One region of the Aneurinibacillus uraniidurans genome, then DNA from elsewhere that is predicted to be linked to it. Evidence: a T-box and tRNA genes for the amino acid it is inferred to sense, from the RefSeq annotation. Region 1 holds a T-box; the other regions hold tRNA genes.

Evidence for each region. The T-box of region 1 lies ahead of metG (methionine--tRNA ligase). A T-box ahead of a tRNA ligase gene usually reads a tRNA of that ligase, here a tRNA-Met.
Region 2: it has a tRNA-Met gene. The T-box ahead of metG (methionine--tRNA ligase) is inferred to sense a tRNA for this amino acid. The anticodon was not compared.
Region 3: it has a tRNA-Met gene. The T-box ahead of metG (methionine--tRNA ligase) is inferred to sense a tRNA for this amino acid. The anticodon was not compared.

Annotation. Positions count from the first base shown of each region.
Region 1 covers NZ_CP116902.1:3,779,470-3,797,269, forward strand. The annotation lists gene yabG (sporulation peptidase YabG) at 1-833, opposite strand, end outside; gene rsmA (16S rRNA (adenine(1518)-N(6)/adenine(1519)-N(6))-dimethyltransferase RsmA) at 910-1,776, opposite strand; gene rnmV (ribonuclease M5) at 1,782-2,330, opposite strand; gene PO771_RS19050 (resuscitation-promoting factor) at 2,394-3,458, opposite strand; gene PO771_RS19055 (TatD family hydrolase) at 3,642-4,409, opposite strand; gene metG (methionine--tRNA ligase) at 4,439-6,418, opposite strand; T-box leader at 6,462-6,690, opposite strand; gene PO771_RS19065 (AbrB/MazE/SpoVT family DNA-binding domain-containing protein) at 7,102-7,353, shown strand; gene rsmI (16S rRNA (cytidine(1402)-2'-O)-methyltransferase) at 7,471-8,343, opposite strand; gene PO771_RS19075 (tRNA1(Val) (adenine(37)-N6)-methyltransferase) at 8,343-9,050, opposite strand; gene yabA (DNA replication initiation control protein YabA) at 9,176-9,559, opposite strand; gene PO771_RS19085 (PSP1 domain-containing protein) at 9,592-10,392, opposite strand; gene holB (DNA polymerase III subunit delta') at 10,396-11,376, opposite strand; gene PO771_RS19095 (YaaR family protein) at 11,400-11,843, opposite strand; gene tmk (dTMP kinase) at 11,899-12,558, opposite strand; gene PO771_RS19105 (aminotransferase class I/II-fold pyridoxal phosphate-dependent enzyme) at 12,635-14,098, opposite strand; gene PO771_RS19110 (sigma factor G inhibitor Gin) at 14,176-14,361, opposite strand; gene PO771_RS19115 (hypothetical protein) at 14,526-15,092, shown strand; rRNA gene PO771_RS19120 (23S ribosomal RNA) at 15,183-17,800, opposite strand, start outside.
Region 2 covers NZ_CP116902.1:2,918,626-2,927,415, reverse strand. The annotation lists tRNA gene PO771_RS14685 (tRNA-Asn) at 60-135, shown strand; tRNA gene PO771_RS14680 (tRNA-Glu) at 137-210, shown strand; tRNA gene PO771_RS14675 (tRNA-Val) at 280-352, shown strand; tRNA gene PO771_RS14670 (tRNA-Thr) at 430-505, shown strand; tRNA gene PO771_RS14665 (tRNA-Asp) at 534-610, shown strand; tRNA gene PO771_RS14660 (tRNA-Gly) at 631-704, shown strand; tRNA gene PO771_RS14655 (tRNA-Arg) at 717-793, shown strand; tRNA gene PO771_RS14650 (tRNA-Met) at 819-892, shown strand; tRNA gene PO771_RS14645 (tRNA-Trp) at 903-976, shown strand; tRNA gene PO771_RS14640 (tRNA-Ser) at 990-1,078, shown strand; tRNA gene PO771_RS14635 (tRNA-Ile) at 1,090-1,162, shown strand; gene PO771_RS14630 (copper amine oxidase N-terminal domain-containing protein) at 1,289-2,839, opposite strand; gene PO771_RS14625 (FAD-dependent oxidoreductase) at 2,979-4,271, opposite strand; gene PO771_RS14620 (DUF309 domain-containing protein) at 4,478-4,891, opposite strand; gene recU (Holliday junction resolvase RecU) at 4,902-5,540, opposite strand; gene PO771_RS14610 (nitroreductase family protein) at 5,646-6,215, shown strand; gene PO771_RS14605 (manganese catalase family protein) at 6,257-6,826, opposite strand; gene PO771_RS14600 (spore coat protein CotJB) at 6,854-7,114, opposite strand; gene PO771_RS14595 (spore coat associated protein CotJA) at 7,118-7,357, opposite strand; gene PO771_RS14590 (hypothetical protein) at 7,593-7,835, shown strand; gene PO771_RS14585 (hypothetical protein) at 7,828-8,268, shown strand; gene PO771_RS14580 (DUF4127 family protein) at 8,308-8,790, opposite strand, start outside.
Region 3 covers NZ_CP116902.1:532,530-536,044, reverse strand. The annotation lists gene PO771_RS02755 (GNAT family N-acetyltransferase) at 1-319, opposite strand, end outside; gene PO771_RS02750 (GNAT family N-acetyltransferase) at 717-1,241, opposite strand; gene PO771_RS02745 (hypothetical protein) at 1,480-1,752, opposite strand; tRNA gene PO771_RS02740 (tRNA-Leu) at 1,919-2,001, opposite strand; tRNA gene PO771_RS02735 (tRNA-Ile) at 2,016-2,092, opposite strand; tRNA gene PO771_RS02730 (tRNA-Ser) at 2,094-2,182, opposite strand; tRNA gene PO771_RS02725 (tRNA-Trp) at 2,198-2,271, opposite strand; tRNA gene PO771_RS02720 (tRNA-Met) at 2,280-2,353, opposite strand; tRNA gene PO771_RS02715 (tRNA-Pro) at 2,371-2,447, opposite strand; tRNA gene PO771_RS02710 (tRNA-Arg) at 2,456-2,532, opposite strand; tRNA gene PO771_RS02705 (tRNA-Gly) at 2,545-2,618, opposite strand; tRNA gene PO771_RS02700 (tRNA-Leu) at 2,623-2,707, opposite strand; tRNA gene PO771_RS02695 (tRNA-Cys) at 2,719-2,790, opposite strand; tRNA gene PO771_RS02690 (tRNA-Gly) at 2,806-2,878, opposite strand; tRNA gene PO771_RS02685 (tRNA-Leu) at 2,884-2,966, opposite strand; tRNA gene PO771_RS02680 (tRNA-Lys) at 2,994-3,069, opposite strand; tRNA gene PO771_RS02675 (tRNA-Gln) at 3,079-3,153, opposite strand; tRNA gene PO771_RS02670 (tRNA-Tyr) at 3,161-3,245, opposite strand; tRNA gene PO771_RS02665 (tRNA-Thr) at 3,259-3,331, opposite strand; tRNA gene PO771_RS02660 (tRNA-Asp) at 3,339-3,415, opposite strand; tRNA gene PO771_RS02655 (tRNA-Met) at 3,494-3,515, opposite strand, start outside.

The DNA of each region.
Region 1 (17,800 bases):
CCGCGGGTTTCAATCCCGCCCACTCCTTCAATTCCTGTAATCGTATGTTTCACCATGTCGTATACACTCACTGGCCGCTGAATGGATGTATAGGCTACCTGCTCCGCTATGTATACAGGATCCAGTGTATGAATATTAATACGCTTCGGTGAACTAGCAAAGTTAGCCCCGGCACTCAGAATCGCTTCGAAATGAGACTGGCACGCACCCGCAAAAATCACAAGGCTATCTTTGCACTGCTGGAATATACGAGCCTTTCCCACTGCCTCTACAAAAAAGCGGGAATGACGGTAGTTATTCAGATCATCAGCCGATCCCCGTCGCGATTGATAGGCATCATGTCCGGTCAGTACCAGAATGTCCGGACGGTGCTTCTCTAAGAGCGGGATAACGTGCACAGGAAATTCTCTTTCCGGCAAATAATACCCATCCGCAGGCACTTTCATTTCCGCGTATACGGCAAGACACTTACGAAGATAATTCCGATCCCCGTCGAGATGTAGCACCCGACCCGGCCAGTCAAATGACCCTCCCATCTCCCCCGTATGATTAATCTGCCGCCATACATTCTGCTCCCGTGCCCCCGGTCGCGTCTGCTGAATCATCCGCATCGCCTCTTCATGCTTCCGGCGGCATACCTCACGCAGCCGCTCTTCCTGTTCCGGATCGACTTTTATGAGATCAGCAAGCGGTGCATCAGCAAGCAGTCGGAAGTCTACCCCGATAAGAGAACACATCTTGCCGTCCTGCTGGATATCAATGATTTGAAATAACACGTCTCCCCCGTACGATTTACGCACGACCCGATCACCAATCTGCAAACTATTGGCCATAAAAAAACCCTCCTTTCTGCTCCATCGTATGCAGAGCGGAAAAAAGGGTTCTTGCCCGGCAGTTGCCGGGTACACACTATGAGATCAAGTTGCTAATACGAGCAAACTCTTCAAGGGACAGCGTTTCCCCACGCCGCGCCGGGTCAATGCCGGCTTCCTCCAACATCGCCAGCATCTCTTCTTTGCGGTCTTTCCCAAATAAATTGTTCATCAAATTATTAGATAGTGTTTTACGGCGCTGAGCAAAGCTCGCTTTTACAACACGGTAAAACATCTTCTCACTTTTCACTTCCACAGCTGGCTTCTGTCGAATGCGCAGACGAAGCACGGCTGAATCCACATTTGGCTGTGGAATAAAGACCGTATGCGGCACAATCGTGACGATATCTGCCTCGGCATAAAACTGTGCCAGTACACTCAATGCCCCATACGCTTTTGTGCCTGGCTTGGCAGAGATACGTTCTGCTACTTCTTTTTGAATCATGACGACAATATTCTCAAGCGGCAGACGCTCTTCTAATAGCTTCATCAAAATCGCGCTCGTTACATAGTATGGTAAGTTCGCCACTACACTGACAGAAGATTGTTCCGTGAACGTATCACGAATAAGCGTTGCTACATCCATCTCCAGTACATCCCCATGCACAACTTCCGCATGCGGATACGGAGAAAGCGTGTCTGCAAGGATCGGCAGCAGCCGCTGGTCAATCTCAATCGCGGCGACTTTGCCTGCCTGCCGGGCTAGCTGCTCCGTAAGCGCACCAATTCCCGGTCCGATCTCAATAACACCTTTTTCCTTTGTCAGCTCAGCCGCTCCGACAATTTTACTTAAAATATTCAGGTCGATCAAAAAATTCTGCCCTAGGCTTTTCTTAAAAGAAAAGCCGTACTTCTGCAAAATTTCTTTCGTCCGCTTGGGTGTTGCAATATCTCGCGTGTCCATTTCGTCTACTCCTCCTGTGCCTCCACCCAGGCCAGTGCATGGGCGAACTCCTCCCGCGTAATCTGCAGCATTAAAATACGCTTGTGAAGCTGATTGGCGTTTGCATAGCCGACCCCAAGCTTCTCCCCAAGCTTCGTACGCCTTTCTTTCGCGCGTGCGCCCCCAACGAGTCCGGCATCAATCATATCATTCATCGTAATGAGCTCCGCAGGCGCCTCTGCTTCCGTACGAACCGATGCAAGGGCTTCACGAATCACCTCAGGCGTCGCATATTCGACTCCGAGATTGCGTTTCCCTTTCCCATCCGCTTTTGTAATAAAAGCATGCTTACAACCCGGTACCTTCTGACTGATAATTTTACGAATGCGCTCCCCTTGAAAATCCGGGTCCGTAAACACAATCACTCCCCGTGCCTTCTGAGCGCGGGCAATCCGCTCAATCACCCAGGGAGGAATGGCAGAGCCACCCGTTTCAATTGTATCCGCATCTACCGCACGTCTAATTGCGGTTGTATCTGACTTACCTTCTACCACAATAATCTCTTTTATTCTCATCGTAAAATCCTCACTATGTATAAAAGGACAGGAGGACACTTGTCCCCCTGCCTTATCATACCGTTAATTTGGTTTATTCGGGCCAATAATATACACTTTTCGATGCTGCACACCAAAATCCTCTGCCTCTTTGGAAGATGCGAAGAACAGGTCCATGCGGTTGCCTTTAATCTTTCCGCCTGTATCCTCTGCCTTCCGAAAACCGTACCCTTCAATATAAACCCACCATCCAAGCGGTACAACGCTCGGGTCTACGGCCACTGTTCGACCTTCCGTCGCCACTGTGCCTGTACGTGTATCCGCATATTCCGGATCTGAACCCGGCGAGTAGGCGGTCATCCGCACATTCAGTGTTTTACGTGGTGTAAAGCTTCCGTCTTCCTCTGCTATTCGCTCTGCGCGGCGTGTTGCTTCCGCACTGCGAGAAGCCAATGCAGGACGCGCCGTACCGACAGCTACGATATGATCTTTCCAGTCTTTCGTCACTTCATGGTCAATGAGCTTGCGCGAAGTCGGTTGACCATTCGTGTAGACGACCTCATATCGATCGACAATTGTACCATTCTGGCCTTCCTGAATGACTTTCTCCTGTCCTTCAGGCAGCGTGCTATCTTCACGCTTTTTTGTATTGAAGGCTACCGTTTTCTCTTCTGCCACAACTTTTTTCTCGATACGGGTTATCGTAATCGTATCATTTGCTTGTACATTAGCGGTAAGTGCCGGGGTAACCTTGTCCAGCTGACCAAGTGTAATATGCTGCTCACCCAGAATATCCTTAACGCTACACAACGAAGTAGTCACTTTCTTTTTCTGCCCTGCGATATCGAGCGTAACCGGAATCGCCTTGGAATAATAGACATGCATCCCATCTGCAAGTGGTGTCGTCACAGAAGGTGTTATATGATCGGATGGTCCGGGCGTAATACCACGCTCCGTCAAAAATTCTCCAAGTGTATCCGCCTTTGTGGTGGCGGCTTCGACTTGTCCATCATGGACAAATCGGATCGATTTTGTCGGCCACACATTCATGATAAGCACAAGACTTATGACAACAAACACGACAATAGTGGTGAGAAGAATGGCTCGAACATTCTTCTGAAAACCTGACTTACTACTGCTTTGCTTCAAAGTCTATCTGCCTCCTTACGTGGTCGAGAGCCATTGTATGCGATTATGCAAAACGTTGTCAAACCAGTTTTTTACATAACGTTTTACAATTCTCGCAAAAACTCAATGATTATTTTGACCCAATTAATCTCTCGACCGTTGATACGACTGGGGTAAGGAGGTAGGTATAATTTCACATGCGCATTAAATCTGGAATAATTTTTTAGCGTTAGCTGTCGTAATTTGTGCCATTTCCACTACCGAAATATTCTTTAATTCAGCAATCTTCTCAGCTACATATCGTACATATCCACTCTCATTTCGTTTTCCTCGATATGGTTCAGGAGTAAGATATGGGCAGTCTGTTTCAATCAAAAGACGATCCAGTGGAACCGCTTCCGCTACCTCTTTTGGTTTTTTGGCATTCTTGAATGTAACCGGTCCACCAAGTGAGATATAGAAGTTCATTTTGATGCACTGCTCAGCCATTTCTGGACTACCGGAGAAACAATGCATGATGCCGCCGACTTCCTCGGCTTTTTCTTCTTGCAAGATATCCAGAATATCCTGATGAGCTTCCCGGTCATGAATGATAATCGGCAGTTTCAACTTTTTTGCCAGTCTAATTTGTTTACGGAATACGTCATGCTGTACATCTTTTGGTGACGTATCCCAGTAATAATCAAGCCCGATCTCACCAATTCCGACCACTTTCTTCTCCTCAGTAGCCAGCTTCTCAATCCAGATAAGATCGTCGTCGGTCATTGTGATCGCGTCCTGCGGATGCCATCCAATTGCTGTATAAATAAAATCATATTGACGGGCTAATTCGAGAGACGATTCAATCGTCTCTCGGTTGTACCCGATGTTGCAAATATACGAAACACCGTTTGCTTGCGCTCGGGCAATGACTTCTTCTCGGTCTTCGTTAAACTTTTCATCATTCAAGTGCGCATGTGTATCAAACAGCATGTGGAATTCCTCCCCTCGGTAAAGCGGTGCTATTTTACGATGGCACCATTCGGCATGTCAGCCGGTACTGTGGCAAGCGTCAGTTTATCTCCTTCGGAAGCAGCCAAAATCATACCATTTGACATCTCACCACGCAGTTTTACCGGTTTAAGATTGGTTACACAGATCACTTTCTTACCTACTAGCTCCTCCGGTGAATAATGCTTAGCAATTCCTGATACCACCTGGCGCTTTTCAAAGCCAAGATCCAGCTGTAATTTCAGAAGCTTGTCCGCCTTCGGAATTTTTTCTGCTTCGATTACTTGTGCTACACGGAGTTCTACTTTAAAGAAATCGTCGATCGCAATTTCCGGGGCAATCGTTTTTTCTTCTGCCTGCTCCTGTGCTTCTTTCTTCTTTTTATTTTCTTCTGCTTGTTTACGAGCTGCTGCTGTTGTCTCATCAATTGCTGCGATTTCTTTTTCCAGCTCAAGACGTGGGAATAGTGCATCGCCTCGATTTACTTTTATACCAGCTGGTAGCTTGCCCCATGTTTTAGCTGACTCCCAATCGGTTACCCCTTCACCTGCTGTCAGGCCCAGTTGATTCCAGATGGCAGCCGGAGTTTTTGTCATGAATGGCTGCAACCCAACTGAGATAATACGGATACTCTCAGCCAGGTTATACATCACTGTACCAAGACGCTCTTTATTTGCCTCATCTTTTGCCAGTGCCCACGGAGCTGTTTCATCAATGTATTTATTCGTACGGCTGACAAGCTCCCATAAACTTGCTAACGCATTGCCAAATCGCATCTGTTCCATATGCTCTTCCAATCCGGCAAAAGCAGTGCGCGCTACTTCTTTCAGTGACTCATCCAACGCTTCTTCAGCTGTAGGAGCCGGAATTGTTCCAGCAAAATATTTATCGATCATTGCCGTTGTGCGGCTTACGAGATTACCCAGATCATTTGCTAAATCAAAGTTCAGGCGCTGAATGAATGCTTCTGGTGTGAATACACCATCCTGACCGAACGCAATTTCGCGAAGAAGGAAATAGCGAATCGAGTCAGAACCATATCGTTCGATGAGGAACTTCGGATCGATGGCGTTTCCTTTTGATTTCGACATTTTTCCGTCCGGCATAAGTAACCAGCCGTGCCCAAACACTTTTTTCGGAAGTGGCAATTCAAGTGCCATCAGAATAATTGGCCAATAAATTGTATGGAAGCGCAAAATGTCTTTGCCGATCATATGCACATCTGCTGGCCAGTATTTATTGAATTTCGTATCATCTTCGCTCATATAACCAAGTGCGGTAATGTAATTCGCCAGCGCATCAATCCATACATAAATTACATGCTTCGGATCATTTGGCAGCTTGATGCCCCAATCGAATGTCATACGGGATACACTCAAGTCTTCAAGACCTGGCTTCAGGAAGTTGTTCACCATCTCGTTACGACGAGACTCCGGCTGGATGAATTCTGGATTCTCTTCAATATATTGAAGCAGGCGTTCCTGATAATTGGACATCCGGAAGAAATAACTTTCTTCTTTTACAAGATTGACCGCGCGTCCACAGTCCGGGCAGACATGTTCACCCTCTTTTTTCGCCTGATGCTCGGTCCAGAACGCTTCACATGGCACACAATAGTAGCCTTCATATTCTCCGAGATAAATATCTCCTTTATCGATAAGCTTCTGGAAAATCTTTTGCACCGCTTGTTTATGACGCGACTGTGTAGTGCGAATAAAATCATCATATGAAATATCCAGGCGCTGCCACAAATCTTTAATCCAGTCTACAATTGGATCAATGAATTCAAGCGGCTGCTTCCCTTCTTCCGCTGCTCGCTGTTGAAGCTTCTGCCCGTGCTCGTCTGTTCCTGTTAGATAGAAAACATCGTATCCACGCAAGCGTTTGTAACGAGCCATTGCGTCACAGGCGATGGTTGTATACGCATTTCCGATATGCAGTGTGTTACTTGGATAATAAATTGGTGTCGTAATGTAATACGTCGGTTTCATAAAATTCCCACCCTTTCTTCTCATTAAAAAAACCCCACGTCCGCACTGGGACGAGGAGCTCTCGTGGTACCACCCAAATTCCCTGCTTGTACAACTATTTCTCAGACACAAACAGGCTTCAGTCCCGTAACGAGGGCTACGTCATACCCTTACTCAAAAGCTCAGGCACGAAAACTCCGGGGCCATGTTCATCCTGCTTTCCTTACCGGCTCTCACCTACCCCGGCTCTCTGAAAAAGTCCACAGAATTACTCTTCCCATCATCGTTATTTCCATTATTCACTACTATTCTATACAGAATTACCTGCATATAGTCAAGTAAAAGCCGTTTTTTGTTCGTCTTTTCCTTTTTTATGGTGTAAATTTACAGTTTTGTCGAATGAAATCACATTTTTTTCTTCATTTTGTCGAAATTCAACACTTTATATAATAAGTAAAAAATCCCTATTTTTAAATATATTAGAATCAAAATGTCATTAAAACGTTTATTAACTTGCTTAAAAAATGAATTTTATTCCTTTTATATAAGATAACGGGATGTAAATTTTGCATTTTTACATTTCAATCCCAGCAATTGGTTGACCAAAAGCACAATCCTTGATAATATAAGACTACAAACTATTGTCGAAATTTGACGACGAAATCAAAGCATACTTAATGGTTTGAGAGGAGACGCAATAAAAGATGAAATCAACAGGTATTGTAAGAAAAGTAGACGAACTGGGTCGTGTAGTAATTCCAATCGAACTTCGCCGTACACTGGGTATCGGGGAAAAAGACGCTTTAGAAATCTATGTAGATGGCGAGCGCATCATGTTGAAAAAATATGAGCCAGCATGTATTTTCTGCGGCAGCACGAACGAAACAGTTACGTACAAAAGCAAGATCATTTGCGGAGATTGCCTGAGCGAAATGCCGACTCCACAAAAAGCATAATTGTACTAGCCAAGTATTCATTGCATTTGCACGCCCTGTTATGAACTTCACTATAAAATAGATAAAATGAAACGACGAAGGCGCTTCCTTTATAGGAAGCGCCATTTTCTTTACTTTCTATTGATGATATTCATTATATACATCTCGCTTCGGAACACCACGATCATCTGCTGCCTGCTTCACCGCTGCTTTAGCGGGCATTCCCTGTTCTATATAATGATCCACATGCTCAACTACGCTCATAGCCTGCCACCACTCTACTTCTGTATCCGCTGCATCATGACCTGCCCCTTCAACAATAACCGTGAACTCACCGCGCACTTCTCCTTCTCCTTCCAGAAAAGCAAGAACATCGTCAAAAGAGCCGCGTATAAATTCTTCATAGCGCTTTGTCAGCTCGCGTCCAAGCGCAGCCTGACGATTCCCAAGAACTTCGCGCATGATGTGAAGCGTCTTAGTAATTCGATAAGGTGACTCATAAAAAATCAGTGTTTCCTTATACATACGCAAACGCTCCAATTCCTTGCGCTGATCTTTCTTTTCACGTGGTAAAAACCCCCGAAACACAAAACCGTCTGTCGGCAGCCCCGATACGATTAAAGCAGATAGGCCAGCGTTTGCCCCTGGAATCGGAATGACAGAGATGCCTTCTGCTACCGCATCCCGTACCAGCTCCTGTCCAGGGTCAGAAATAGCCGGTAATCCAGCATCACTTACAAGCGCTATTGATACTCCCTCTTCTTTCAGAAGCCGAATAATCTCTGGGCCGCTTGAAAGCCGATTATGCTCATGATAGCTAATCAGACGTGTATCAATCGCAAAATGTGTAAGCAGCTTACGCGTCTGACGTGTATCTTCTGCCGCAATAATATCAACCTCACGCAATGTGCTCACAGCTCGTACTGTCATATCATCCAGGTTGCCGATCGGTGTTGCGACCAGATACAGCTTTCCATACGGACTATCTGCAAAACTCTTTTGCACGAACATTACAATTCCTCCGTTTTACTTCCATAATATATGTCATGGATTTCCTCGCAATAGTGTCCGTCCTCCCGGTACACAATAAGCGGTGGCATCACTTTCAGATCAGGCTTTGCTCCACGTATACCTTCTATTAATACCATGTTTGCTTCTGCACCTGGTTTTGGATACACAATCCGCAGCCGCTTCGGTTCTAGATCATACTTCCGCATCTGATCCATGATCTCTGCCAATCTCCCGGAGCGGTGTACATACGCTACCTTGCCCCCTGGACGCACAAGTCGACTGCTTGCTTCAATCATCTCTTCAAGCGTAAGCATAATTTCATGCCGAGCAATCGCCACATGGTCACGTTTATTTAAGAATGAGGCATCGCTTGTCACGGGCATGTATGGGGGATTACAGGTAACCATATCATAGCGTCCGTATCCAAGGAACTGAACCGCTTCTTTTACATCACCATGATGAACTGTAATACGCTCGTTAAGTCCGTTTAATGCCATATTACGCACAGCCATATCATATAACCGATCCTGAATCTCAACGGCGTCAATTGGACATTGGCTCCGCGCACTCATCAGCAATGGCACAACTCCACTCCCTGTACACAAGTCGAGAATTCGCCCCCGTGTCCGTGGTACACTCGCAAACCTCGCTAGCAGAACAGAATCAATCGAGAAACAGAACACTTCTTTACTTTGAATAATTTTCATGTCTTCGGTGAGCAGATCATCAATCCGCTCCCCTGGATACAAGGTAATGTCTTTCAACGTACGCTGCACTCCTTCGTAAATCTTCCTATAAAAAACGACCCGTCCTATATCGCGGGTCGTTTTGATTATCCCTGTTTGTTTAAAAATGAGAGGCAGAATAAACAATCACCATCTGTTCGCAAACTTCCATAATGAACATTGCATATATGGAATCCTTCCTGATACAAACGAGCCAGATTATCGTATCCCTCTCCGACAGTAGCCGACTGCTGCTTTCCTTTTTTTGCACGAGAACCAGATCCACCAGCCGCTTTTAGCTTCGCTCGCTTCTCTAGTTCCTGCTCGCGCTGCTGCAATCGCTCGCGTAAATGCTGGTTTTCAATTAATAAATTCTTATTTTCCTCCAGCAGCGTAATCATACCTTCTTTTAGCTGACCGATCTCCTGGTATAAGCCGCCTACCTTCTCTTCAATCAGAGCAAGCTGGTGAAACATGCTTTGTTTATTCACAATCCCACCTCAGTTATTCTCTGGTCTCTTTCTCAGACGACACTAATCTCATCGAGCGGAAATTCCAGCATTCCCTCTGCTTCATACAGATTAACCTGTACTTTACGTTCTAACAGATTGACCCCTACAACTTTCCCATATCCCATCGCAGTTGCCACTTCTTTACCGATATCCGGAAGATCATCTTTTGCGCTTTCATAGTTGTCATTCTCATATTTCAGGCAGCACATCAGTCTACCGCAAAGGCCGGAAATCTTGGCTGGATTAAGTGATAAGTTCTGGTCTTTTGCCATTTTGATCGATACAGGTTCAAAATCCCCAAGGAAGGATGAACAACAAAGTATACGCCCACAAGGCCCGATTCCCCCAAGCATCTTCGCCTCATCACGCACACCAATCTGGCGCAGCTCGATTCGGGTTCGGAAAATAGCAGCCAGATCTTTAACCAACTCTCGGAAATCTACACGACCGTCCGCTGTGAAATAAAAGATAATCTTGTTTTTATCAAATGTGTATTCCACATCGACAAGTTTCATCTTAAGCTCGTGCCCGACGATTTTCTCCTGACAGATGATAAAGGCTTCTCCGGCAAGTCGCTTGTTTTCTTCCACCTGCAGCCTGTCCATCTCATCTGCGATCCGCAGCACTTTTTTAAGAGGCAGCACGACATCGTCGTCTGAAACTTGCTTACGTCCGATGACAACCTGACCATATTCGACTCCACGTGCTGTTTCCACAATGACACAGTCATTTTTCTCGACCGGAAATTCACCCGGATCGAAGTAATATATTTTACCCGCTTTTTTGAAGCGGATTCCTACTACGTCAAACAAACGTTATCCCTCCTGCAGACGAAGCACCATATCCTCCAGTGACAGCTGCAGATTCGCGTAATGGGCAAGCCGGTTTTTGGTCTCAAGAATAATCTTCATTCCAGTGGCCAACCGGCGCTGGCTTATGCGTAATGCCTGTTTCTGAAGGGGCTCCACCTGATCAATATTCATAATCTGGGACTCCTGCCCCAACAAGCAAAGAAGTATATCTCGAAACCAAAGCAAAAGGAGGTCAAGAAACAAGTCGATTCGCTCGACTGTTTTCTCTTGTTTCAGCAGTTTATCATGAAGGGTCACAAGGGCATACGTCCCCCGCTCCCATATATCCTCACTTAATTGTATCATTAGGCTTCTCAACTGCGCAAACGATTCTGTTTCACACAGCGCATGTGCCTGCTCAAAATCATTTGTAATAGCAGCAGCCGTACGGGCAAGACCTGCTTTTATGCCCACAGCTTCTAGCTGGCTTGCGATCTGTTCAGGGGACGGGGCAGCGAATTGAACAATCTGACAGCGTGACAGAATTGTCGGCAGGAGATTGTGAATCTGGTTCGTAAGCAGAATCGCCACAACTCCTTGCGGCGGTTCTTCTAGAAATTTAAGCAAACTGTTCGCTGCTTCCCGACTCATCTTTTCTGACTCTTCCATAATGTAAACTTTATGACTCGATTCCGCTGCTCGATAGGAAAGCTTTTTCTGAAGCGTCTGTACATCCTCAATACTAATGACATTTTTCTCAACGGCAATCCGATGAATGTCGAGATGATTGCCTTCTTCAATCAGGCGACAGTTTTTGCAAGTCCCGCAGCTATCTCCATCCTGACGTACACAAAAAATGGCCTTCGCAAAATGAAGAGCCATTTTCTTCTTTCCAGCACCTTTGGGTCCTGCGAACAAATATGCATGAGACAGGCGGTTATATTGTAAACTTTGATGAAGAAAAGAAGCAGGCCGCTTCTGCTCCGCAAATTCGCTCCACATCATACTTCACTTCTTTCATTTGTTTGCTACACGTACATATTCACGAGCAAGCCGCGAATTTCTCCTACTGTATCGAGGATATTAATCCCCTTCTGCTCTTTTTTCAGAACAGCATCGGTTACTTCATTCAGTTTCTTGTCGACTTCGGTAATGATTTTGTAGACTTTGCTGCGACCACGGCGGCTGAACCCGTGCCGTTCTTCAAGTGCGACACCGTTTTTCACCGCTTCTTCCATGAAATTTTTAACAAGCGACTTATATTCTTTCAAGTCTTTGACCGTCCGAGAACGGGCCAGGCGTTCTCCCTGTGTGTCGATCTGCTGAATCAGCTTATTTAGTTTTTCTACATCAAGATCCCGGCTTTGCTTCTGCATAACTTCGTCGAATTCTTCATAATACTGTGGGATCACTTTTTGCTTCTGCTCAATCCCAAGTGCTTTCTCGATTGGCATATTCTCGCCAATGCGCATGCTCACTCATCCTCTCGTCTGTTTCTTACGTTATCGGAAAAAATGACCGCTTCTGTTACGAAGGATGTACCGAGTGTTTTTGAGCCTGCAAATAAGGAAGGATATCCGCCTGTAATTCCTGCTCGATCTCTTCTACAGAACGATTCGCATCCACGGGCACAATTCGTTCCGCATACTGCTCACGAATAGTCATGAAGCCTTCATATACACGCTTATGATAGCTCGATGGCTTCTGTTCGATACGATCAGGTCCTTCCTGACTTGCAAATCGAGCAGCAAGACGTGCCTGGCTTACCTCAAGCGGCAGCTCAAGAAAATACGTTCGATCCGGTGCAACCCCACCTGTCGCAAAACGGTTTACGGCCAAAATGTCTGACAGTGGGAGTCCTAGTCCATATCCTTGATATGCCAAGCTGGCATCAAGAAAGCGATCACACAAAACAATTTTTCCTTTTTCAAGTTCCGGGACAATTTTCTCCCGAACATGCTGGGCGCGAGATGCGGCATATAGCAGCACTTCTGTCGCTTCCTCCATCTCCTGATGTTCCGGGTCCAGTAGAAGCGCTCGAATACGGTCGCTAATCCGTGTGCCACCGGGCTCCCGTGTGAGAATAACTTCATATCCCTGTTCTTGTAAAAATGTATGCATACGCGCGATCTGAGTTGTTTTCCCCGATCCGTCGATTCCTTCAAATGTAATAAAGCAACCTTTCACCTGCTGCTCCTCCTCTATGGGTATATCGCTATCATATCGGAAAAAGAACCATGTGAACAGCGTAAGAAATAGGAGATTAGCAGAGAATCTTTATCGTCTTCATAGCAGGGTCCAAGGCCCCCTGAAAATAGCCGCCCGACTCCCGAATCTGAACAATCATCTGAACGTGTCGACCTGTAATGATTTCCCCCGGAATGAGAAGTGGAATCCCCGGTGGATATGGAATAACCATCTCTGCGCAGCAACATCCGATTGCCTTATCAAGCGACACAACGAGATAGCTGGAATGAAACGCTTCTTGAAGCGGTCTTGCAGGCACGGAAGTCTCCCCTGCATTCAGCCAAAGTGATGCAGAGTTTCCCGTTCTTACTGGTGCCACTGTTTGTTCTACTTGCATAAGACGCCTGTCTATTCGGCTAAGTGCCTGGGCTGCACGCTCGATTACCTGCCTGTCTGTATCGATTGCAAATACAAGCACCACATTACGCGGGTCAGCCATCTCTGCCGTACATCCTTCTTCTTCCAACCATTCTAACAGCTGATATCCTGTCACTTGGCTTTGCGTACTCCTAATCACCCATTTCAATGGATCACGACTATAGATTCCCTCTGCTCCGCTCCAGATCGTTACGGATTGAAGATGCCTGCTTAGTTCTATCTGAGCCTGTTCAAGTCGCTCAATGCTTTCTGTTAGCTTCTCACGCCCTTCCTGTACGAGATAGCGCCGCGCAACGTCCAATGATGCTAATAAAGGATACGAAGGACTGCTCGACTGCACCATAGCTAGTACAGTAGCTAGACGATTTCGATCAATCCGCTCCCCCCTCACATGCAGCATAGAAGCCATCGTCATAGCCGGAAGCATTTTATGGGTAGATTGTACAACAAGATCTGCCCCGCACATCAAAGCACTCTCTGGCAATACTTCTGCCTGTCCATAATGCGCACCATGTGCTTCATCTACAAGCAGCGGAACCCCTGCAGTATGGCATATTTCCGCTGCCTCTTTCAGGTTCATTCCCATTCCATAGTAGCTTGGATTCGTAAGCCAGACCGCCCGTATGTCTGGATACTCTTGTAACGCTTTTTTAATGAAAGACGGGTGGAGACAAGATGCTACTTCCGTCTCGTGCTCGATTTCTGGTGCGATAAATACAGGATTAGCTCCCGCTAACAACAATCCGTTAAACACGGACTTATGAGCATTGCGCTGAACAAGAATCTGCTCCCCTGGTCTGCATACCGCCAATGCCGCAGCCAGATTTCCTGCGGTAGTCCCTCCTACCAGAAAAAATGTTTGCTCTGCTCCAAATGCTTCTGCTGCAAGCTGCTGTGCTACAGCAATAGCTTCTTCTGGATGGTGCAAATCATCAAGTCCTTTTACTTCTGTAGCATCAATAGGTAGGATAGATGCAAAATGCCTGCGCGCTTCTTGATCAAATACCTGTCCATCTTTATGGCCAGGCACATGCAATGGTTCGTTTTTAGTTGCTACATATGTACAAAGTGCCTCATATAGAGGTGCCTGTTTCTGATTCATATTATAATCCCCCTCTCTGTATTCTCCCACATTACCATTCAAAAAAGAAAACCTTTCCCACACAATGAGAAAGGTTACTACGCATTTTGTTTGAGCCAAATCTGGCGCATTTGTTTAATGAAAAACATATATTTATCTTCCGTTGCATCCGTCTTAATCATTTCTGTCTCACAGTGCCTGCATACAAATGAGTCAAAAATAAAAATACCTTCTGGTTCATCCTGACTGCAAACGATACAGTTACGATAAGTGTGCCCCGTCATGAAATTGTACCGCCTTCCTTTTTTAAATCTATTCTTCCCCATTATATTTATTTTCATACACAATGTTCATGTTGTGATAAAGTAGTAAAATTAGCCCAAATAATTCGATTTGGGACGCCGATAAATACTTAGAGATATCTTTTATTAAGGAAAGAAGGGTTTGGGTGAATAGCTTGGAAAATATAATACATAAAGGAAAAGTAGAAGAAAATGCTACCATATACAGCTATACGCTTCATTATCGTTATCGCTGGAAAATCCCTATGATTATTATGCAATTGGTATTACTTGCTTTGTTTTCAATTGGATTTCTTTATACTGCTCGATTTGAGGCAACCCAGCTAGTGAGTGTACTCGGTCAGCTTGCCCTTCTCTGGATGCTGCAGGGATTTTCATTTTGGCTGTATTGTTTCACTTCTTCTTATTCACTACGCTGGCATATTGATGCATTTCTCTCTCCCTGGGGAGGATGGCGAACAAAACAGCCTCTTTCTATTATAGATTATCAACAGAATGAGTGGCTTTTTTTCTCTTTAGGCATAGCCATAAGCCTATTTATTGGCGCATGGTGGGGACTTTTATATGGATATTACATGGGAGTTTTTCATGTTGTTTGCAGCATTCCTCGTCTTTTAACCGTTTTTCAACTACAGAAGTGGAAACAAACAAGTCGTCCTTACATTATTAAGCATGAACCACTCGGTATCGGTCTATATTCTACAACAGGATGAATTGACCAAAATAAAAACCTCTATCGTGATTAGATAGAGGTTTTTTCTGTACCTTCAAAACTGAATCGAAACGTTTTTGTAAGCTTATTATTGGTTAAGCCCTCGACCGATTAGTATTCGTCAGCTCCGTACATTGCTGCACTTCCACCTCGAACCTATCTACCTCATCATCTATAAGGGGTCTTACCAGCTTATGCTGTGGGAAATCTCATCTTGAGGGGGGCTTCACGCTTAGATGCTTTCAGCGCTTATCCCGTCCGCACATAGCTACCCAGCTGTGCTCCTGGCGGAACAACTGGTGCACCAGCGGTGCGTCCATCCCGGTCCTCTCGTACTAAGGACAGCTCCTCTCAAATTTCCTGCGCCCACGACAGATAGGGACCGAACTGTCTCACGACGTTCTGAACCCAGCTCGCGTACCGCTTTAATGGGCGAACAGCCCAACCCTTGGAACCTACTTCAGCTCCAGGATGCGATGAGCCGACATCGAGGTGCCAAACCTCCCCGTCGATGTGGACTCTTGGGGGAGATAAGCCTGTTATCCCCAGGGTAGCTTTTATCCGTTGAGCGATGGCCCTTCCATGCGGAACCACCGGATCACTAAGCCCGACTTTCGTCCCTGCTCGACTTGTAGGTCTCGCAGTCAAGCTCCCTTGTGCCTTTACACTCTGCGAATGATTTCCAACCATTCTGAGGGAACCTTTGGGCGCCTCCGTTACCTTTTAGGAGGCGACCGCCCCAGTCAAACTGCCCGCCTGACACGGTCCTTCATCCCGGTAAGGGATGCAAGTGAGAAGGCCAGCATTGTCAGGGTGGTATCCCAAGGACGCCTCCCCCGAACCTGACGGTCCGGATTCAACGGCTCCCACCTATCCTGTACAAACAATACCAGCATTCAATATCAGGCTGCAGTAAAGCTCCATGGGGTCTTTCCGTCTTGTCGCGGGTAACCTGCATCTTCACAGGTAGTATGATTTCACCGAGTCTCTTGCCGAGACAGTGCCCAAGTCGTTACGCCTTTCGTGCGGGTCGGAACTTACCCGACAAGGAATTTCGCTACCTTAGGACCGTTATAGTTACGGCCGCCGTTTACTGGGGCTTCGGTTCAAAGCTTCGCCTTGCGGCTAACCTTTCCCCTTAACCTTCCAGCACCGGGCAGGCGTCAGCCCCTATACTTCGCCTTGCGGCTTCGCAGAGACCTGTGTTTTTGCTAAACAGTCGCTTGGGCCTTTTCACTGCGGCCCCCTCGCGCTTTGACACGCTACCGGGGCACCCCTTCTCCCGAAGTTACGGGGTCATTTTGCCGAGTTCCTTAGCAAGAGTTTTCTCGCGCGCCTTAGGATTCTCTCCTCGCCTACCTGTGTCGGTTTGCGGTACGGGTACCTCACTCCTCGCTAGAGGCTTTTCTTGGCAGTGTGAGATCAGGGACTTCGCTACTTTAATTCGCTCGCCATCACAGCCTGGCGTTACAGTGTACGGATTTGCCTATACACACGCCTCACTGCTTGGACAGACATAACCAGCAGTCTGCTCACCCTACCCTCCTGCGTCCCCCCGTTGCTCAAACGGAGTGGAGGTAGTACAGGAATTTCAACCTGTTGTCCATCGCCTACGCTTTTCAGCCTCGGCTTAGGTCCCGACTAACCCTGAGAGGACGAGCCTTCCTCAGGAACCCTTAGGCTTTCGGCGGAAAGGATTCTCACCTTTCTTTTCGCTACTTACACCGGCATTCTCACTTCCTACCGCTCCACCAGTCCTTCCGGTCTGACTTCACCGCTGTAGGAACGCTCCCCTACCACTGCACCATACGGTGCAATCCACAGCTTCGGTACTACGCTTAGCCCCGTTACATTTTCCGCGCAGAGTCACTCGACCAGTGAGCTATTACGCACTCTTTAAATGGTGGCTGCTTCTAAGCCAACATCCTGGTTGTCTGGGCAACTCCACATCGTTTCCCACTTAGCGTAGATTTAGGGACCTTAGCTGGTGATCTGGGCTGTTTCCCTTTTGACTACGGATCTTAGCACTCGCAGTCTGACTCCCGGACCGTCTGTATCTGGCATTCGGAGTTTGACTGAATTTGGTACCCCGCGAGGGGCCCGCGTCCAATCAGTGCTCTACCTCCAGTACAGGCATCCGAGGCTAGCCCTAAAGCTATTTCGGGGAGAACCAGCTATCTCCGAGTTCGATTGGAATTTCTCCGCTACCCACACCTCATCCCCGCACTTTTCAACGTGCGTGGGTTCGGGCCTCCAGTGCGTGTTACCGCACCTTCACCCTGGACATGGGTAGATCACACGGTTTCGGGTCTACGACCACGTACTCATTCGCCCTATTCAGACTCGCTTTCGCTACGGCTCCGGCCTATCCGCCTTAACCTCGCACGTAATCGTAACTCGCCGGTTCATTCTACAAAAGGCACGCCGTCACACATTAATTGTGCTCCGACTAGTTGTAGGCACACGGTTTCAGGTTCTCTTTCACTCCCCTCCCGGGGTGCTTTTCACCTTTCCCTCACGGTACTGGTTCACTATCGGTCGCTAGGGAGTATTTAGCCTTGGGAGATGGTCCTCCCGGATTCAGACGGGGTTTCACGTGTCCCGCCCTACTCAGGGTACGTCTCGGAGAGACAGTCATTTCGACTACAGGGTTGTTACCTTCTCTGACGGGCCTTTCCAGACCGCTTCATCTATGACTGTCTTTTGTAA
Region 2 (8,790 bases), 870 kb from region 1:
AACTTGCGTTTTGTTTCGATTCAGTTTTGAAGGTGCTATACACTTTCATACGGCACTATTCCGCAGTAGCTCAGTCGGTAGAGCAATCGGCTGTTAACCGATCGGTCGCTGGTTCGAGTCCGGCCTGCGGAGCCATGGCCCGTTGGAGAAGCGGCTTAACTCACATGCCTTTCACGCATGCATTCAGGGGTTCGAATCCCCTACGGGTCATTTCAAGGAAGTTCTGCTAAAGTCGCGACGTCCTGTCGCGACGCAGAACCTAGTACATCCTTGTACGTCGGAGGATTAGCTCAGCTGGGAGAGCATCTGCCTTACAAGCAGAGGGTCGGCGGTTCGATCCCGTCATCCTCCATCCTTATTCTAAAGGAAGTTCTGCTAAGAGCAGGCACGTCCTGTGCCTAACGCAGAACCTAGTACATCCTGTACGTCGCCGGTGTAGCTCAACTGGTAGAGCACCTGACTTGTAATCAGGGGGTTGAGGGTTCAAGTCCTTTCGCCGGCACCATTTTTTAAAATAGTGATTTATGTAATGCGGAGCCGTGGTGAAGTTGGAGTTCACGCTGGACTGTCACTCCGGAGGTCGCGGGTTCGAGTCCCGTCGGCTCCGCCATTTATTCAATAAGGTAATATGCGGGTGTAGTTCAATGGTAGAACATCAGCCTTCCAAGCTGAATACGTGGGTTCGATTCCCATCACCCGCTCCATAGTATTACTATGTGCCCGTAGCTCAATCGGATAGAGTGTCTGACTACGAATCAGAAGGTTGGGAGTTCGAGTCTCTCCGGGCACGCCATTATATTTTTTGAATAAGATAATTTGGCGGCGTAGCTCAGCTGGCTAGAGCGTACGGTTCATACCCGTAAGGTCGGGGGTTCGATCCCCTCTGCCGCTACTTTCATTACAGGGGCATAGTTTAACGGTAGAACAGAGGTCTCCAAAACCTCCAGTGTGGGTTCGATTCCTACTGCCCCTGCCATTTTTATACTTGCGGAGGGATACCGAAGTGGTCATAACGGGGCGGTCTTGAAAACCGTTAGGGTGCAAGCCCACGCGGGTTCGAATCCTGCTCCCTCCGCCATTCCTGAATAAGGGCCCTTAGCTCAGCTGGTAGAGCGGTCGGCTCATAACCGATTGGTCGCAGGTTCGAGTCCTGCAGGGCCCATTTTTGCTTTACAAAAACAGACACCATTTTCCAGGGAATATATTTTGGAAGTATGGTGTTTTTCTGTTTAACAAAGAAGATGAAAAATAGCCGCTGTTTCCTATAAAGGAACAGCGGCTATTTTTATTACATGTTTAGTGTAAAGGTAAGTAAAAGATCGTTGCCAGTATCATCGGTAATACTATAAGGAGCATCTAAAAATGTCTCAAAGAAAGAGGCGGGCACATATAGGCTATCATTCTTTTCAGAGGCCGCAGCAGGCATAGAGGCAGAAGTACCATCTTCTTTAAGAACTTGCTTGCTTCCTGCTTTTATTTTGTACGTATGATCTCCCTTTTTAATCATTACAAGCTGAGAGACGGGATCAAAGTTTACTTCTGCATTCACTGTTTCTGCTGTATAGCGCAGCGGAAGATACAGCTGTTTATTCTCATAGTAGTAATGATTAGAAGAATCTACAGAAGAAAGAGGAGTTACATACAGATGCTTTGTTTCACTAATGGCGTCTTTCAGTATCGCATGTAGAAAACCTTGTGGATGAAAGGCGCTGAGCAGCTTGTGATTTTTTGTTAAGTCTTCGAAATTTACTGTTTCTGTATTTGCAGGATAGACGATAGGTGTAACTTTTCCGAAATTCCACATGTATTCATCAATCTCTACATTCAATTGGATTGCTCCAGGCAGTGTTCCATCTTTATCTTTAAACATAAAATCGAGCTTACCAATGGAACGAACAGGAAGGTTGTTAGCATCTACAAAATAGTCGAGTGTGAGAGAAAATGATTGCAGACCCTGTTCACGTGCCATTTCTGCAACCTTTTTCGGTGGGTATTGCTTTTCCATTTGTTTAATTTCTTTAAGTGCCTCGGCGAAATTTTGTGCCAAAATGTCTTCTGAAATGTCATTTTTGGAAGCAAGGCTTGGATCGATTTTATTCATTTCTTGGACGATGTTTAGCAGGAACGTACGTACTTTTGGATCATCTGCTGCATCTTTTGCGATGCTATAAAATAAAGCTGTAAGTTCTTCGATATTTAACGTAACAGAAATATGAGAAGCTGTCGTAGACTGTCCGTTCGGCAGTGTGACTGACACATTTCCTTTGTTCTGAATATGAGGTAAGTTATAGCTATGCTTTTCACTATATTCTTGAATAAAAGCAACGGTCAGCTCATTCATACGCTTTTGAAATTCGGCAAGCGCCTCTGGATTGATTTCAGATGTTTGCGGTGCAAGAGAGGCAAACAGGTACTTAGAGTCCAGAGGAGTTTTAACATAAGCAGCCTTTGGAGAAAGTAGAACGGTAAGCGATGCATTTTGGTCGCCTGTCCATAATTTCTCCTTACGAAGAAGGCTGTCATGATTTAACGTCATGGTCATGCTCGCATGTTGACGGTCATACTGAGAGCCTTTGAGTGTAATTCCTTCACGCATCGTTTTAAGAAATTCCTCTGCATCCTGAAGTTCTTTATCGGTTGGCTTCCTCATATGGGCAAGCTTTAGCATAATGTCTGCATCCTTGCTTGTCATCCGAATTGTGCTTTGAAAATCATAGTTTGGTTGGGAAGCCGCTTTCACAAAAGCGTTGCGCAGGGTGAGAGCATCCCCGGAACAGCCAGAGAGCAAAGTAAGGATAAGTACTAAAAAAGCTAGTCCCCATTGTTTGTAATGTCGCATCTTTCTCCTCCATTTAAGGGAATTTTTTCTTTTATTCTCTCATCATAATGGATTATGAAAATTTTAACAACGAAAAAAGCGCTCTCAATCGTCATGATACAACGTTTGAGAGCGCTCGAAGGGAGAGTAGAAAAATGAGTTAGCTGTACTGTGGACGGAGCTGAGCGCGTTTGTTTACATGCTTATCGGCTCCAAGTGCGGCAATCGCCCCATCAGCGGCAGATAGAACAGCCTGCTTGATCGGGGTACGACGAGCGTCCCCGCCTGCGAATACGCCGTCTACGCTCGTTTGCAGAGATTCATTTACTTCAATGTAGCCTTCCGCATCGCGTTTGACGGCATCCTTCAGAAAGTCGGTACCTGGTTTCATACCGGCGAGATATAGGAAGATACCATCGACATCCCACGTTTCCAGCTCTTGCTGATCGTTCTGAATAACGGCCTTTTCTACATTGTTTTCGCCAATGATTTCTTTGACGCGATATTTTTTATAAATTTTGACGTTATCGCTAGACTCAAGTTTGGATAGATCAACGTCACCTTTTAGATTGCCTGTCGGGATGAGGAAGCGTACTTCCTTGCAGAATTTGGACAGGGTTTCTGCCTCATGCACCGCTTCTTCATTGTCACCTGTAACGATAACCGTACGCTCCTGGAAGAAAGCAGCGTCACATGTTGAGCAGTAGCTTACCCCACGGCCTGTAAATTCTTCTTCGCCTTTAATTTTGCTTGATGGAGCTTTGGCACCAACGGCGATAAATATACTTTTTGCTTTAATTGTGCCCTCTGGGACTTCAAGTTTTTTGATTTCTGGATCGGAGAAATCAACAGACAGGACGTTCGTACGCACAAATGTCGCGCCAAAATCATGTGCCTGTTCTTGCATGCGCTGAAGCAGTTCAAGACCCGTCAGCTCTTCTTTAACACCTGGATAGTTAGCAATTTTATGCGTAATTGCAAGTGTACCGGCTGATGGCGCCTTGTCAATCACGAGAGTTTTTAGACGACCACGAGCTGCGTATACGGCTGCCGATGCGCCTGCCGGTCCACCCCCGATGGTGACAAGATCGTACACTTCATTGAGAATACTTTTATCAACGGATTTAAAAATTCCTTCCGCTTGACCATCTGATGGAGCGGCAGGAGATTCATTTTGAGCTGCTGCAGTATTAGGGACTGGACCTTCGTAATCATCAGGAAGCTCAAGTAGCTTGCGCATTTTCGGCTCCTGAAAGCCAAGAACGAGTTTGCCATTGATGTAGGTAGCAGGCGTACCAAAAATTTTCTTCTGTTGTAGCTGGTCGAAGTACTCCTTATTCTCTGATACGTTGCGTTCTTCGTAAGAAATGCCCCATGCATTCAGTTGTTCTTTTACTTTTTTGCAGTAGGGACAGCCGTGGCTTGTGTATACAATTACATTGGACTCCGTCATATATTTCCTCCTGATCGTATCGTAGTCATTCTATTATTTGCATGAATCGTAAAAAGATGAATGGTGTAGTCACTCTTTGTTTCTATTTGATATTAATTTAAAATCGTTATCAATAACTTACGATTTCATTATATGTAGGTGATAAGATATTGTCAACCTTCATATTCATAAAAAAAGAGCGCGTAATTGCGCTCATAAACGTAACACTAAAACTTATCATCCTCAGCTACACCAGAGGGAACACAGGAAGCTACTGCTGTCGCCAGATCTGGGTCCGTAATCAAGAGGGTAAGTGGATAAAACGGAAAAGGACTCTCTTTATAGCGGTACAGTTTTGCTGCGTATTGTGCAGCTTCTGCGAACAGCTTGTGATCATCAATGCCTAGCTTGCCATGCCATGGGGTAGTGGATTTTGCTAAAGCTGCTTCAAACAGAAGAATCGCACCCTCGACATTGTTGTTGCGAAAGTGGTGCAGTGCGACAGCAATTTGTAATAGTGCTTGTAGGAGTTTGTTACGACCTTCTTGCATCCAGTACTCTTCCATTACTTCGTGGCACTCATAATAATCTTTTTCTACATTAAAATAGTACACGTATTCAACATATAAGCGATCGTACATCATAGGCTCCTTAGTTGAAGTAGCAACGGTCAATAACCGATAAATAATCAAGACGAGGTCGAAAGCTTTCCGGGATGCGGTGACCGTGTTCAGCGATATACGCATACGGAATAGATTTACGCCCATTTGCCTGATGGGCATCGTCCCAGAAACGGATGACGTGGGAAGCATCCAGTACATACGTCTCATCCTGCGTTGTGAAGCGTATGATTGTAAAGGCGATTCCGTCCTGTTTATGTACGAGGCGCATGTGGCTAATTTGATGCTCATGAAAATTTTTTAGCGGAAGCGACGTATGATTGCGCGTTTCTTTCGCTTCAAAATCGATATAACGCCCCCGGTATACACCGTTGTAATCTGTCGTGGATGGCTGGCGGAAATAGGCTTCCCGGATGACCGCAGCAGAGCGAGATGGATAATCGACTTTTACAATTTGGAGCGGTGTCGGTTTTTTATGAACAGCGGCCATTTCGTGTGCCACATAATATTGGTTGCTTTCATTTACCTCTTCCTCAAGTGTCATTCCTCGATTGGCAGCCCCTTGCTGCTTTGTCTGCATCATAGCGAGGAATTCACTTGCTTTCATGCGTTCCGGTGCAGAAGAGACCATCGAATCAGTCAGTTTCTGTTTCCCGTTTGGATAGTGGATCTTTCTCACGAGTGTTCACCTCTTCGTTATGTATCTTATCAGATGCGAAACGTTTTCGATACCGTATAATAACAAGACAGGTCTATAAGACAAGGAGGAAATGAAATGGATAATCTGTTAGAACTCATTAAAACACGCCGTACGATTGGAAAGGTCACGGATGAACCGGTGCCGCGTGAACATATTATGCAGATTCTGGATGCGGGGCATTGGGCACCGAGTCATCATAATACACAGCCGTGGAAATTTTTCGTCATGACGGGAGAAGGACGGAACCGTCTTGGCGAAGCATACGCCCGTATCTCGATTGAGGACAAGGGAGCAGAAGGAGAAGAAGCGGCTAAACTGCGGGAGAAAGGCATTCAGAAAGCCTACCGTGCGCCGCTAGTCATTGCGGTTGCTTGCGTACCAACAGAAGGGGAACGTGTGATGATAAGGGAAGAGGTAGCCGCTACATCTGCATGCGTACAAAATATGCTGTTGGCTGCGCATGCGCTTGGATATGGCGCAATCTGGCGTACGGGTGCACCATGTTATGATGTACGAATGAAAGAAGAATTCGGGCTTGGAACCCACGATGAGATGGTGGCGCTTCTGTATATCGGACGTCCGCAGATGGAGCGAACCGGTATTCGTATGAACCTGGAAACAAAAATAGAATGGTTTACTTCATAACATGAAGAAAGCGGACAGGAATCATCTGTCCGCTTTTTCGTCTAGAAAACTTTCTTTTGTGCTCGTTCTTCCTTGAGAATCTCGACCGCTTCCCGGAAGCGCATCGAGTGAATAATCTCCCGTTCACGCAGGAACGTAAGAGAGTCCTTTAAATCTACATCATCTGTCAGGTCAATGAGCCACTGATAAGTCGCACGCGCTTTTTCCTCAGCTGCAATATCTTCGTACAGGTCCGCGATTGGATCGCCTTTGGCCGCGATATAGGAGACGGTAAAAGGTACACCTGATGCATTCGTATAAAACAGTGCTTTGTCATGATTGGCATAATGCTCGCCTAGACCGGCCTCTTTCATCTGATCGGGGGTGGCATCCTTGGTTAGCTTATATACCATAGTCGCAATCATTTCGAGGTGGGCGAGTTCTTCGGTGCCGATGTCATTGAGAAGCCCGATGATTTTAGGTGGGACCGTGTAGCGCTGGTTGAGGTAGCGGAGTGCGGCAGCTAGTTCACCGTCTGCACCACCGTATTGTTCAACCAAAAACTTGGCCATACGTGGGTCACATTTGCTGACACGAACCGGGTGTTGTAGTTTTTTTTCATATATCCACACAATGGATCCCCTCCTTCGAATAAGTAGTCATACTTGCCATGGCCACGGTTGGTCTTTCCACATAAATGGAGTAGGTGACAGGCTATATCCGAAGCTTGTAAGAGGCCCGAACAGACATTCAAATTGCTTTTTCAGATGCATGCTTTTTTGCACGTATTCATTGTACTGAGCAATGGCTGCCTGATCGTTTGGATGTGTGTCGAGGTAGAGGTTTAATTCTACGATAATAAAATCCGTTTCTTGAAGCTCATGAAGCAGCTCATAGTATTTTTTTTCGTTTTCTTGCATTATTTAGTCAGCCTCCTCCCGTTTACCAGACTTATGCGGGCTCTCATATGGCGCAAAAAGAGCCGGCCATAATGTACCGTGGTGAAAAGCTTGAGCCGGAGAGAACTGGGGGAGTCCCGGTGGCTGGAATGTCATGTACAGTTGAGGTGGTGTTTCGTATGTTCGGATTGTCATCGGGGGACAAGGGTTAAACGGACTGTTATATACGGTATACGTCTTACGAAACGTATGCACGTCATCCATCTCCTCTCGTTTGTTCAATCTTTCCTATATGTACAGCAAACTTGCATGTCTTAGTACTTTTTTTGTGAAGTAGGCTATTCGCTGATTTTCGACAATTTTCATATGTTTTCTTGCTGTATATGCTAGATTGCTGTCGATTTACTTGCTTGAATTTTTACATCAGTATGGTATAAATGAAAAGGCAGAAGAAACGAACGTGAAGTGGTTGTGTACATATATAAGGAGGAATCAGGACATGGAATATGCAATTATTGCCCTGCTTCTAGGAAGCATTGGCCTTCTCGTCTATTCATTCTATAAAGAGAAGGACCAGGTAACTCAACTAGAAGTGAAAATGGAAAACTTATCGATTCAAATCCTGCAGGAGATTCACCAGGTACAAAAGGCACAAAAAACGATGAAGCCACAGACAAGCCGTAAAGCAACCGAAACACGCCGTGCGAAAGAAGATCTGAAGGAGCAAAAAGAAGGTGCGTAAGATCGCCATTTCTAAAAATACAATCCGGGGATTTGCAGCGGGTGTGATTGTTGCTACAGGCGTACTGTCGCTTACTTATTACGGCACGGCATCGAATGCACCAGAGGCAAAAGCAGACAGTACGAGTGACGCAGCAGCGTCTCCAACAGCGATCAAGAAAATTGATATGCCAGAACCACAATCCGGCACATCTACATCAATGGCGAAGCCAACTTATAACATGACGCTCGTCATCGGGAAAGGCATGAGTCCGGAAGATGCAGCGGCTAAGCTTGAGGAAAATAAAATCATTGAGAATAAGAAGTATTTGGTGAAATATTTAAATGACATGAGCTGGATGGGTTCCGTGCGATCCGGCACGTATGAAGTAAATAGTGATATGACAATTAAAGAGATTGCGGCTTTACTGGCGCACAAAAAAGTACAAAAATAAGGAGAAGCGAGCTTTTAGCCCGCCTCTCCTTATTTTTTGTTATTTTCGTTTTAGCGTGTAAGAAATCTCAAAAATACGGTTCCAGGGCAGAGTTGCTTTCTCGACACGGAAACGGATCGGAGCCTGCTGCATCCCTGCTTGTGTGCGGGTTACATAAGAGAGGGAGGAAAGGAGACGATTCGCTTCGGTCGGCATAGGTGCGGTAACGATTGCCTCTTCCTTGGGGTCAAGCTTGCGAGCCTGATCATAACGGTGCACATACTGTGGGCGCTTCACTGCATTGTAGTAATAATCTTCTGCATAGCGCAGGGCCATCCATTCTTCATGCGCGGTATTCCAGACAGGTTCTCCCCGAATCATCTCCATATGAGCCAGCAGAAGTCCGATTGTATTCCCACCTGTATTCCACGATGCGTAGCTTTCAAACTGTCCAGATAGCTTCTGCCTTATGTACGCTTCCATAAAGTCGGTATCCGGGAACCACAGATAGGATACGTCAGCTAGCCCCCGAATGGTGCCTGC
Region 3 (3,515 bases), 600 kb from region 1:
AACGTGTGCCAATTCCTTTATTTTGATATTCGGCAAGTAAAGACACATCAATAAACCATATGACTTGATTTGTGACTTGATTTGTGACTTCAGTCATAATCTGACCGATACGCACCGTACCAAGCAGAATAATGTTATGATTGGCTGTTCGATGCTGAAGCTCGTACGAACGTCTCTGCATAGCAAACTGCATACGAAGAAATACTTCCAGTTCTTCCTCACCCCAGCCTACTTGTACAAGTTCCTTCTCTCTTGTCTCCTTATAGACTTGATAAAGGAAAGAAGCATCAGCAGCAGTCGCATTGCGTGTATGAATCAAGCTATTTTCACCTCCATCCTCTAACAAAGAACGCGATGTGAATGACTACATTCAGATAGATAAAATGCAAAAAAGGGTATCCCACAAGCTACTGAACGAGCTGCTTGCAGGATAACCCTCTTCCTTTTTTTCTCTTGATCTTTAGTTGATTAATTCAGACTTTTGGAGAAGTTGCTGAACAATCGCCGCAACTTCTTCTCTCGAGATAAACTCTTTTTTACAACTTGCATTAGTGATGTAGAGGATAATGTCGAAGTTCAAGCCCTACCAGTCCTTTTTCTCGATAAACTTTAAATAGCTACAGATTGTTTGGAGTGTACGGCCAAGAAGCATGACAATGTCTTCGTTTCTTTCCACAAGGATGAAGATAAACAGTTTGATACCGTTCAAACATCACTCATTTCATGTCACCAAACATAAGTGGAACCTCTTCTTCCTTTCTACTTGCTCTTGTTGTTTGATTATGCAGCCATTCCATAGCAACATAAGGAAACTTCTCCCCTACCCTATAAAACCCAAGTCGTTCATACAAACATTGCGCTGGATTGTTATGCAGTACATGTAAACGTACAGCCTTCCCCGTCTCTTCTGCTCTCGCTTGAATATCATGAATCAAACGCGTACCAATCCCTTTATTTTGGTATTCTGCAAGCAAAGAAACATCAATAATCCAGATAGAACGATCCGTGATTTTGGTCATAATCTGACCGATGCGCACCGTATCAAGCAAGATAATGTTATGATCAGCCGCTAGATGCTGAAGCGCATACGAACGTCTCTGCATGTCGAACTGCACACGAAGAAGTCCTTCCTGCTCTTCTGCATCCCATCCCATTTGTGAAAGTTCCTTCTCTCTTGCCTCCTTATAGGCTTGATAAAGGAAGGATGTATCATAGGCAGTCACATTGCGTGTATGAATCAAGCTACTTTCACCTCCAGCCTCGAACTCTTACAATCATAATTTCATCTTATCAAACGGTCCTGAACATTTTCTGAACATTGGGTTGATGTAAGTAGATAAAAGGAAGCTCATCGAAAAAAGAACGCGATGTGGATACTATATCCAATAGATAAATTTAAAAAAGGGGTATCCCACAAGCGATTCGACCAACTGCTTACAGGATAACCCTACTCATCTTTTATTTCTTATTATCTTTAATTTAAGAAGGTAAGAACCTTCCTTCACATATTCCCGTAACAAGTTCATCAATTTTTAAATTAAAGGTGATACCTTCTGCTTGCAATTTAAACTTTCTTTCATCAGGTGTGTAGATCATGTCATACCCATTCACTTGATATAAGGTCACCGTATCTCCCTTTAAATCAGCATTACGCTTTATTTTATATAGAATAACAAATAGCCTTCTCCATATCAGTGCATATGGGTCTTTTTGCTGTGTTGACACCAATTCCAATATTACTTCACTTAACACATCCGTCCCACCTATACCTATCATTCAATTCTACTGTCATCATATTTTTAAAAAGTAACAAAGATCAAGAAACTTTTTTGTACTAGCGTGAAATAATACAAACATAGCCCTGTGCTCTCAATCTAATAGAGAACCACAGGGCTATGTTACTTTTGCCTTTATATGATGCGGTCGGCGAGACTCGAACTCGCACGATCATGGATCACTACCCCCTCAAGATAGCGTGTCTGCCAATTCCACCACGACCGCAAAATCTATATAAATGGTGGGCCTAGGCTGACTCGAACAGCCGACCTCACGCTTATCAGGCGTGCGCTCTAACCAACTGAGCTATAGGCCCATGGCGGAGGGAGCAGGATTCGAACCCGCGTGGGCTTGCACCCTAACGGTTTTCAAGACCGCCCCGTTATGACCACTTCGGTATCCCTCCACATGTATGAAAAACTGGCAGGGGCAGTAGGAATCGAACCCACACTGGAGGTTTTGGAGACCTCTGTTCTACCGTTAAACTATGCCCCTATATAAAGTAGCGGCGGAGGGGATCGAACCCCCGACCTTACGGGTATGAACCGTACGCTCTAGCCAGCTGAGCTACACCGCCATATGTAGACATAAAAATGGTCGGGAAGACAGGATTCGAACCTGCGACACCCTGGTCCCAAACCAGGTACTCTACCAAGCTGAGCTACTTCCCGACATACTATGGCGTGCCCGGAGAGACTCGAACTCCCAACCTTCTGATTCGTAGTCAGACACTCTATCCGATTGAGCTACGGGCACATATGAACTTGATGGAGCGGGTGATGGGAATCGAACCCACGTATTCAGCTTGGAAGGCTGATGTTCTACCATTGAACTACACCCGCAATATGGTACCGATGGTCGGGGTCGAACCGACACTCCAGAAGGAACACGATTTTGAGTCGTGCGCGTCTGCCAATTCCGCCACATCGGCATAAGATGTACAGGAGGTACCCGGATTTGAACCGGGGAATAAAGGTTTTGCAGACCTTGGCCTTACCACTTGGCTATACCTCCAGAAATACCAAGAAAAGCGGACAACGAGACTCGAACTCGCGACCCCGACCTTGGCAAGGTCGTGCTCTACCAACTGAGCTATGTCCGCATGTATGGTGCGGGTGGAGGGACTTGAACCCCCACGCCGAAGCGCTAGATCCTAAGTCTAGTGCGTCTGCCAATTCCGCCACACCCGCATAATTCATTTACCGCATATGGATAAATGGTGAGCCATACTGGACTCGAACCAGTGACACCCTGATTAAAAGTCAGGTGCTCTACCAACTGAGCTAATGGCTCGCTATAAAATGGCTGGGGTACCTGGATTCGAACCAGGGAGTGACGGAGTCAAAGTCCGTTGCCTTACCGCTTGGCTATACCCCAATAAAACTGGTGGAGGGGGACGGATTCGAACCGCCGAACCCACAGGGAGCGGATTTACAGTCCGCCGCGTTTAGCCACTTCGCTACCCCTCCATATTTATTTAAATGCCGGCGAAAGGACTTGAACCCTCAACCCCCTGATTACAAGTCAGGTGCTCTACCAGTTGAGCTACACCGGCTTATTCATGGCGGAGCCGACGGGACTCGAACCCGCGACCTCCGGAGTGACAGTCCAGCGTGAACTCCAACTTCACCACGGCTCCGCATTATGGTTGCACCTTTCAGGCACTACAGTCTCATCCTAGCTTAGAACATAACCCGACGTAGTTAGGATGATATTATGGTTGCGGGGGCAGGACTTGA